DNA from 2 places in the Streptomyces sp. NBC_01142 genome. Region 1 is predicted to be linked to the other one. Evidence: riboswitches for the same ligand, from Rfam matches in the RefSeq annotation. Region 1 holds a riboswitch; the other holds the start of a gene.

Region 1 (4,205 bases):
GAAGGTCGGTCCGCCGAGGATCTGTACGACACCGAAGGAGGTGAAGGTGAAGAGGAAGACCATGAGGGCGGCCGCGGCCACGGCGGGCCCGAGCGCCGGCAGAGTCACGCGCCGCCACGCCGCGAACCGTCCGGCACCGAGCACCCGGGCGGCCTCCTCCTGGCGCGGATCGAGTTGCGACCACAGACCGCCCACGGTCCGTACGACCACGGCGTAGTTGAAGAAGACATGCGCGAGCAGGATCGACCACACCGTCGTGTCCAGCCGCAGACCCCACATTTCGTCGAGGAGCCCGCCGCGCCCCAGCAGCGCCAGGAACGCCGTCCCGACGACAACGGTCGGCAGCACGAACGGAACAGTGACCACGGCCCGCAGCAGCTGCTTGCCGGGAAAGTCGAGGCGGGCGAAGACGTACGCGCCGGGCAGGGCGATCAGCAGGGTGAGCGCGGTGGAGGCGAGCGCCTGCCAGGTGGTGAACCACAGGACGCGCAGAATGTCGGAGCGGCCGAGGACCTCGCCGATCCGGCCGAACTGCCATACCCCGTCGATCTGGAGACCCCGGCCGACGATCGCGGCCACGGGGTAGGCGAAGAAGACCGCGAAGAACACGACGGGCCCGGCCATCAGTCCGAGCCGCGCCGCATTCCCGCGCAGCGACTTCCTTACTTCAGTACGAGCGAGGACCACGACTGGACCCACTGCTCACGGTTCTCGGCGATCTCCTCGGGGGACACGGTCTCCGGCTTGTCGACCACGACGCCGTGCTTGGTGAACACCTCGGGCAGCTTGGCGTCCTTGACCACCGGGTTGACGAACATCTTCAGCGGCATGTCCTCCTGGAACTTCTTGGAGACCAGGAAGTCCAGCAGGGCCTTGCCGCCCGCCTCGTTCTTCGCGCCCTTGAGCAGACCCGCGAACTCGGTCTGACGGAAGCAGGTGCCGGTCGCGACACCGGTCGGTGCCTCGGCCGGCTGCGGCTCGGCGAAGAGCACCTCGACCGGCGGGCTGGAGGCGTAGGAGACGACCAGCGGGCGGTCGGCCTTGGCCTTCTTGCCGCCCGCGGAGCCGGAGAACTCCTCGTTGTAAGCCTGGTCCCAGCCGTCCACGACCTTGACGCCGTTGTCCTTCAGCTTCTTCCAGTAGTCCTGCCAGCCGTCGTCGCCGTACTTGCCGACGGAGCCGAGCAGGAATCCGAGGCCGGGCGAGGAGGTCGCGGCATTCTCGACGACCAGCAGGTCCTTGTAGGCGGGGTCGGCCAGATCGTCGAAGGTCTGCGGCGGAGCGAGCTTCTTGTCGGCGAAGTACTTCTTGTCGTAGTTGACGCAGATGTCGCCGGTGTCGACGGGCGTGACGCGGTGCTGGTCCTTGTCGAGCTGGACCTCGTCGGTGACCTGGGCCAGGCCCTTGGCCTCGTACGGCGTGAACAGGCCGTTGTCGAGCGCACGCGAGAGCAGGGTGTTGTCGACGCCGAAGAAGACATCGCCCTGGGGGGAGCCCTTGGTGAGGATCTCCTTGTTGAGGGCCGCGCCTGCGTCCCCGCTCTTGAGCACCTTGACCGTGTAGCCGGTCTCCTTGGTGAACTCCTTCAGCACGGAGGCCGAGGCGGCGAACGATTCATGGCTGACCAGCGTCACGGTCTTGGACGTGGCACCGCCGTCCGCGGAGTCCTTTGCCTCCCCGCCACAGGCGGCGAGCGTGGAGACACCCAGCGCAGCGGCCAGCGCGGTGACCGTGATCTTCTTGGTGGTGCTCATCGGATTCCTCCTGGAGATGACCAGGAAGAGACGCGGCCCTGCCCGGTCCTGAGCAGGATCCGGGCAGGGCGCAACAGCTTGTGAGTAATGACCGAACTTCCTACCCAGAATGACCTGGGCAAGGTTCAGAGGGTCTGCGACCTGACGGTGTCGCACTCTCAGCGCTGTGGCGCTCCCCTGTCGGAATATGCAGATGTTTCCCGTCAGGTTACACGGAACCTAACGCTCCGAAGCGGCCAGCTGTCCGCACGCTCCGTCGATCTCCTGGCCACGGGTATCGCGAACCGTCACGGGCACCCCGTGCGCCGCGATGGCATCCACGAACGCCTTCTCGTCCTCGGGACGGGAGGCGGTCCACTTCGATCCCGGCGTCGGGTTCAGCGGGATGAGATTGACATGGACCCGCTTGCCCTTGAGCAGCCGGCCCAGCAGATCACCCCGCCACGCCTGGTCGTTGATGTCGCGGATCAGGGCGTACTCGATGGAGATCCGGCGGCCGGACTTCTCCGCGTACTCCCACGCGGCGTCCAGCACCTCGCGGACCTTCCACCGGGTGTTCACCGGAACCAGGGTGTCGCGCAGCTCGTCGTCCGGCGCGTGCAGCGAGACGGCCAGCCGGCACTTGAAGCCCTCGTCGGCGAAGCGCAGCATCGCGGGCACCAGACCGACGGTGGAGACGGTGATCCCGCGCTGCGAGAGCCCGAGCCCGTCCGGCTCGGGGTCGGTCAGCCGCCGGATGGAGCCGACGACCCGCTTGTAGTTGGCGAGCGGCTCCCCCATCCCCATGAAGACGATGTTCGACAGCCGCGCCGGACCGCCGGGCACCTCGCCGTCGCGCAGGGCGCGCATGCCGTCGACGATCTGGTGCACGATCTCCGCGGTCGACAGATTGCGGTCGAGACCGGCCTGGCCCGTCGCGCAGAAGGGGCAGTTCATCCCGCAGCCGGCCTGCGACGAGATGCACATCGTCACCCGGTCCGGGTAGCGCATCAGCACGGACTCGACGAGCGTGCCGTCGTGCAGCCGCCAGAGCGTCTTGCGGGTCGTGTCGTCGTCGCACGAGATGTGCCGTACGACGGACATCAGATCGGGGAGCAGCTCGGAGGCGAGCTTCTCGCGCGCAGCCGCAGGGATGTCGGTCCACTGGGCCGGGTCGTGGGCGTATCGCGCGAAGTAGTGCTGCGAGAGCTGCTTGGCGCGGAACGGCTTCTCGCCGATCGCGGCGACGGCGTCCTTGCGCTCGGCGGGCGTGAGGTCGGCAAGGTGCCGCGGTGGCTTCTTGGCTCCGCGGGGCGCGACGAAAGTGAGTTCTCCGGGCTTGGGCATGGTGCCTCGAGTGTCGCAGATGGAGTGTCGTGACCTGCAATCGCCGAGACCCGGGGCAGGCGTTGCCGGTCGTTGCCGGTGGCTGTTGGGCATCCTCGGACGACCCAGCCTCAGAGCAATTCCGGCTGGCCACAGCGACAGCGGGAGGGAAAGCAGGGCTGTACCGCCACACCCTCAGGAGCCGACGCACGTGACAGAGCCCTCCCCCGCCCCAGGACGGGCTCTGTCGTGCAGCGGCCCCACCAGGACCTAGACTCGAACACGTGTCCGAACAAGTGCCTCGCCTGGAGCGCCTGCGCAGCGTCCGCCAGTGGCTGGCCTGGCAGCTGCGCCGCACGGACGAGACCATCGCCGAGCTGGAGAAGCAGGAAGCGGCGGCCGCACGCGCAGCCCGCACGCTGCCCCCACGCGTGCCGGAGTGGAGGCTTTCCATGCAGCGAGCAGGCGGGCGGCCGACCCCCGACGCCGTCCACACCAGCGACTGCGGGATGGCCGGCAATGCCACCCGGCCGCTGACCCGTGAGCAGGCACTTCGCGCGATCACAGAGGACGGCATTACGGCGTGCCCCTACTGCCGACCGGACACTGACCTTGGAGTGCTGTGAACCGGGACCCGTCGCAGCACGAAGTCACGCGCACTGCACCGTTGTCGTGCACCGCGCGGTCGGCCCGGCCGGCCGTCCTTCCGAGATGAGTCTGCCCCGCCGCCCCACCAGGGCATACCGCGTCGGAGGCGCGGGATCCGGACGGCCGGGCGGCGGCCGCCCGCCCGTTCCCCGGGTCCCTCGTCACGTCGGCGTCACGCCGCGGTCATGGGCCTCGCGCAATAGTGGCGGGACCAGGGCTGTAAGGTCAGCCCGCCCATCCGAGGGTGGACCTATGAACCGCAGACGTTGCCTCGCTCTCCTGACACCACCGCTCGCCGTGTCGTTCGCACTCGCCTCGGCCGCCGGTGCACAAGGGATGAGCCAAAGGGCTCCCGAGAGCGCCACCGTCCTCCCGACACCGGGTTGCGCGGTGGTGCGGAGCACCGACGCCCCGGGCCCAGCCGCCTTCTCGCTCATGGGCGAGGGATTCCCGGAGGGAGCGAAGGTGTCGTTCCTGGGACCGTCGCACGCCGGAACA
Region 2 (4,205 bases), on a different contig from region 1:
CGAGGGAGCGTTCGAGTACGTCGAGGCTGGGCGCCCCTCCCGTACCCATGATCAGCCGGGAGTTGAAGGCGGTGTCGCCGATGGTGAGACGGTCGTCGGCCACGGCTGATCAGCCTCCCTGCACTGCGGTGAGGACTTCGACGCGGTCGCCGTCGCCCAGATGTGTGCCGGCCCACTGGCTGCGCGGGACGACCGTCTCGTTGAGCGCGGCGGCGACTCCGGACGGGGCGGCGCTGAGACCGGCGACCAGGGCGTCCAGGGTGGTTCCGACGGCAAGCTCGCGCGCCTCGCCGTTGACGGAGACGTTCAGGACGTTCATGCGGGCTGCTCCTGAGGTACGGGGGAGAAGCGGCGAGGGGTGAACGCGCGGGCCTCGTCGGGCAGTTCGCCGGTGACCAGCACCTCGGACATCACATCGCCGGTGACGGGAGTCAGAAGCACCCCGTTGCGGTGGTGCCCGGTGGCCAGATGCAGGCCGGGCAGGGCGGTCGGGCCCAGCAGCGGGGCATTGTCGGGGGAGGCGGGGCGCAGTCCGGCGCGGGTCTCGGTGAGCGGCAGCTCGGTGAGGCCCGGCACCAGCTCGTGCGCGTCGCGCAGCAGCTCGTACACCCCGCCCGCGGTGACCGTGGTGTCCCAGCCGAGCTCCTCGCTGGTCGCGCCCACGACCAGCTCGCCGTTCTCGCGCGGCACCAGATAGACATGGCTGCCGCGCACCACGGCCCGGACGGTGCGCGAGAGGAAGGGCGCGTACGGACGCGGCACCGTGAGGCGCAGTACCTGGCCCTTCACCGGCCGCACCGGTGGCAGGACGTCCTTCGGTACGCCACCGAGCCTGCCGCTCAGCGAACCGGCCGCCAGTACCACCTGGTCCGCGGCGAGTTCCGTTCCTCCCCCGGAGCCGCCGGCCCGGGAGGGTCCCCCCGCCAGTACGGCCCCGGCTGCCCGGTCCCGTACCACCGAGAGCCGCTCCGCCCAGCCGCGGTGGAAGATCACCCCCGCCCGCTCGCAGGCCGTCAGCAGGGCCGCGGCCAGCCGCCGTGGATCGACCTGGTGGTCGCCGTCCACCCGCAGGCCACCGCGTACACCGGGGGCGAGCATCGGCTCCAGGCGGCGGCATTCGCGCCCGGACAGCCACTCCGACTGCAGTCCGGACCGGCGCTGCAGGGCGTGCAGTTCCCGAAGGTGCGCGCGGTCGTCGGCGTCGAGCGCGACGGCGAGCGTTCCGCAGGCGCGGTGGCCGACGGACTGCCCGCTCGCCTCCTCCAGCTCCGCGACGAAGGCGGGATAGCGCCGTGCGGATTCCAGATTGAGAGCGAGCAGCGTCTGCTCGCCGTAGTGGAGTTCGGTGACGGCGGCGAGCATGCCGGCCGCGACCTGTGCGGCCCCGCCGCCCGGCTCCGGATCGACGACGGCGACGCGCAGTCCACGCTGCGCCGCCCGCCAGGCCGTGACCAGGCCGATGATTCCGCCCCCGACAACGAGGACATCCGATGTACGCGACATGGGCGTCCAGCCCCTCCCTTCGCCGGCATGACCCGGATCAGGTTCGTACGGTCGGAGGCCGTCCAGCCTCCCTCTCAGCCCGGTGCGTCCGGGCTCCCGCGAGTGTCTTACGGTGGCCACCCTAACCCCAGGCCCCAACGCGCAGTAAGGGAGCAGCCCCAGTGGTGACGTCGCTCGACGGACTCGTACTCTCGCCGGTCGCCGACCAGGCTCCGGGCCAGGTGGGAACCCGGACCCGGTTCACGTACCACGAGCGGGAAGGCCGGATCTGGGCCGAGTACGAGGGGGGTGATGTGATCCGCGGCCATCTTGTCGGGACCCGGGAAGGCGACCGGCTGGACTTCCGTTATGTGCAGTTGAAGACGGACGGCGGGACGTCCTGCGGGCACTGCGTCTCCATCGTGGTCGAGCTCGAGGACGGGCGAGTGCGCCTCGAGGAGACCTGGGAATGGGAGTCCCAGGAGGGCAGCGGGACGAGCGTCGTCGAGCAACTCCCTTCCTGACGATTCGTCAGCTGCTTAAGATGATCAGGTGAACGAGCGGCAGCAGCAGACAGAGCAGCACCGGCGGCACCGGCGGGTCGTCGTGGCCGGCGCGGGAATGGCCGGTGTGCAGACCGCGGTGGCCCTGCGCGAGCAGGGCTTCACCGGCCCGGTCACCCTGATCGGCGCGGAGCCCCACCAGCCCTACGACAGGCCCCCACTCTCCAAGGCCATCCTGCTGGGGGAGGCGGAGGGTTCGGCCTTCGACGTCGACTTCGAGGCGATCGAGGTCGACCTGCGGCTGGGCTGCGAGGTGACCGGCGTACGCTCCGACGCGCACGAACTGGACACCGGCGCCGGGCCGGTTCCCTACGACGTCCTGGTCATCGCCACCGGCGCCGAGCCGATCACCCTGCCGGGTACCGAGGGCGTCCCCGGCGTCCATCTGCTGCGTACCCTCGACGACGCGGCACGGCTGCGCCCCGTCCTCGCCGAACAGCACGACATCGTGGTCGTCGGCGCGGGCTGGATCGGCGCGGAGTTCGCGACCGCCGCCCGCGCCGCGGGCTGCACGGTCACCGTCGTCGAGGCCGCGGAGCGCCCGCTGGCGGCGGCCCTGCCCGCCGAGGTCGCCGCCCCGATGACCGACTGGTACGCGGAGTACGGCACCGAGCTGCTCACCCACGCGCGCGTGGCCGACGTCGAGCCGGGCGAGGTGATCCTGGCGGACGGACGGCACCTCCCGGCCGGCGCAGTGGTCGTCGGCATCGGCGCGCGGCCCGCCACCGCCTGGCTCGCCGGATCCGGCATCGCACTCGGTCCGGAGGGCGCCATCACCGCGGACGAGTATCTGCGCACCTCGCTGCCCGATGTGTACGCCGTCGGGGACTGCGCCTCCTTCCCGTCCGGCCGCTACGGCGAGCGGCTGCTCGTGCACCACTGGGACAACGCTCTCCAGGGGCCGCGCACGGTCGCCGCCAACATCATCGGAAGGGGTGCCGGCGGTGAGCCGGCGCAGATCTACGACCCGGTGCCGTACTTCTGGTCCGAGCAGTTCGGCCGTTTCGTGCAGTACGCGGGGCATCACGCGGCCGCCGACACGACGGTGTGGCGGGGCGATCCGGCGAGCGCCGCCTGGACGGTGCTCTGGCTGCGGGAGGGCGTGCTGGTGGCGCTCCTCGCCGTCGGCAGGGCCCGCGATCTGGCGCAAGGGCGCAAACTCATCCTGGCCGGCGCGCGGCTGGATCCGGAGCGCTCGGCCGATCCTTCCGTCCCTCTGAAGGCGGCAGCTCTCTAGGGTCTGGCTACCCACTGTCAGTCCGGGATGGCAGGCTTGTCCTGTGACCGAGATTGACGCAAAGATCGATGCTCTCGTCCCCGCCTGGCTCCACCTTCCCGACATCGCGGAAATGCTCGATGTCGAGGTGACACGCGTACGGCAGCTGGTCAAGGAAGGCCAGCTGATCGCCGTACGCCGTGGTGAGAACCGGGCGCTTCAGGTGCCTGCCGCCTTCATCGACGGCGACAAGGTGGTCAAGGGTCTCGCCGGGACCCTGACACTCCTGAAGGACGACGGCTTCTCCGACGAAGAGATGCTCGAGTGGCTCTTCACTCCCGACCCCACCCTGCCGGGCACGCCCGCGCAGGCGCTCAGCGAGAATCGCGGCACGGAGGTGAAGCGCCGGGCCCAGGCGCTCGCCGTCTGACGTCCTGAAGACACCACCACACGCGCTGTACGGGCAGGGGCCGGTTGCTCCTGCCCGTACACCGCCGATCCCACGGGGGGAATCACCCATGTCCACGGCTCGTGCGCTGCTGTCCGACGCCCGGCTCTATCTGTGCACGGATGCCCGCAGGCGACAGGGAGATCTCCCCGGGTTCCTCGACGCCGTGCTCGCCTCCGGGGTCGACATCGTGCAGCTGCGCGACAAGGGCATGGAGGCGGGCGAGGAGCTGGAGCATCTCCAGGTCTTCGCCGACGCCTGCCGCCGCCACGGCAAGCTGCTCGCGGTGAACGACCGCGCCGACGTGGCGCACGCCATCGGCTCCGGGGTGCTCCATCTGGGGCAGGGCGATCTGCCCGTCCGGGCCGCCCGCGCGATCCTCGGCGACGACGTGGTGATCGGCCGCTCCACGCACGGCGAGTCCGAGGTGGACGCGGCCGTCGCAGAGCCGGGCGTGGACTACTTCTGCACCGGACCCTGCTGGCCCACCCCGACC

What was found. A riboswitch is a leader RNA that binds a small molecule or an ion and turns the genes downstream of it on or off. The one in region 1 is predicted to bind thiamine pyrophosphate.
Region 2: another riboswitch for thiamine pyrophosphate. It lies ahead of thiO (glycine oxidase ThiO); the one in region 1 lies ahead of OG883_RS07180 (thiamine ABC transporter substrate binding subunit).

Annotation. Positions count from the first base shown of each region.
Region 1 covers NZ_JAPEOR010000001.1:1,520,858-1,525,062, reverse strand. Annotated here, with positions in the region: gene OG883_RS07185 (iron ABC transporter permease) at 1-624, opposite strand, end outside; gene OG883_RS07180 (thiamine ABC transporter substrate binding subunit) at 663-1,754, opposite strand; TPP riboswitch at 1,834-1,943, opposite strand; gene rlmN (23S rRNA (adenine(2503)-C(2))-methyltransferase RlmN) at 1,974-3,080, opposite strand; gene OG883_RS07170 (DUF6233 domain-containing protein) at 3,344-3,685, shown strand; gene OG883_RS07165 (hypothetical protein) at 3,960-4,205, shown strand, end outside.
Region 2 covers NZ_JAPEOR010000002.1:987,304-991,508, reverse strand. Annotated here, with positions in the region: gene OG883_RS21935 (thiazole synthase) at 1-103, opposite strand, end outside; gene thiS (sulfur carrier protein ThiS) at 110-319, opposite strand; gene thiO (glycine oxidase ThiO) at 316-1,503, opposite strand; TPP riboswitch at 1,501-1,613, opposite strand; gene OG883_RS21920 (hypothetical protein) at 1,665-2,006, shown strand; gene OG883_RS21915 (NAD(P)/FAD-dependent oxidoreductase) at 2,104-3,282, shown strand; gene OG883_RS21910 (Rv2175c family DNA-binding protein) at 3,326-3,691, shown strand; gene thiE (thiamine phosphate synthase) at 3,780-4,205, shown strand, end outside.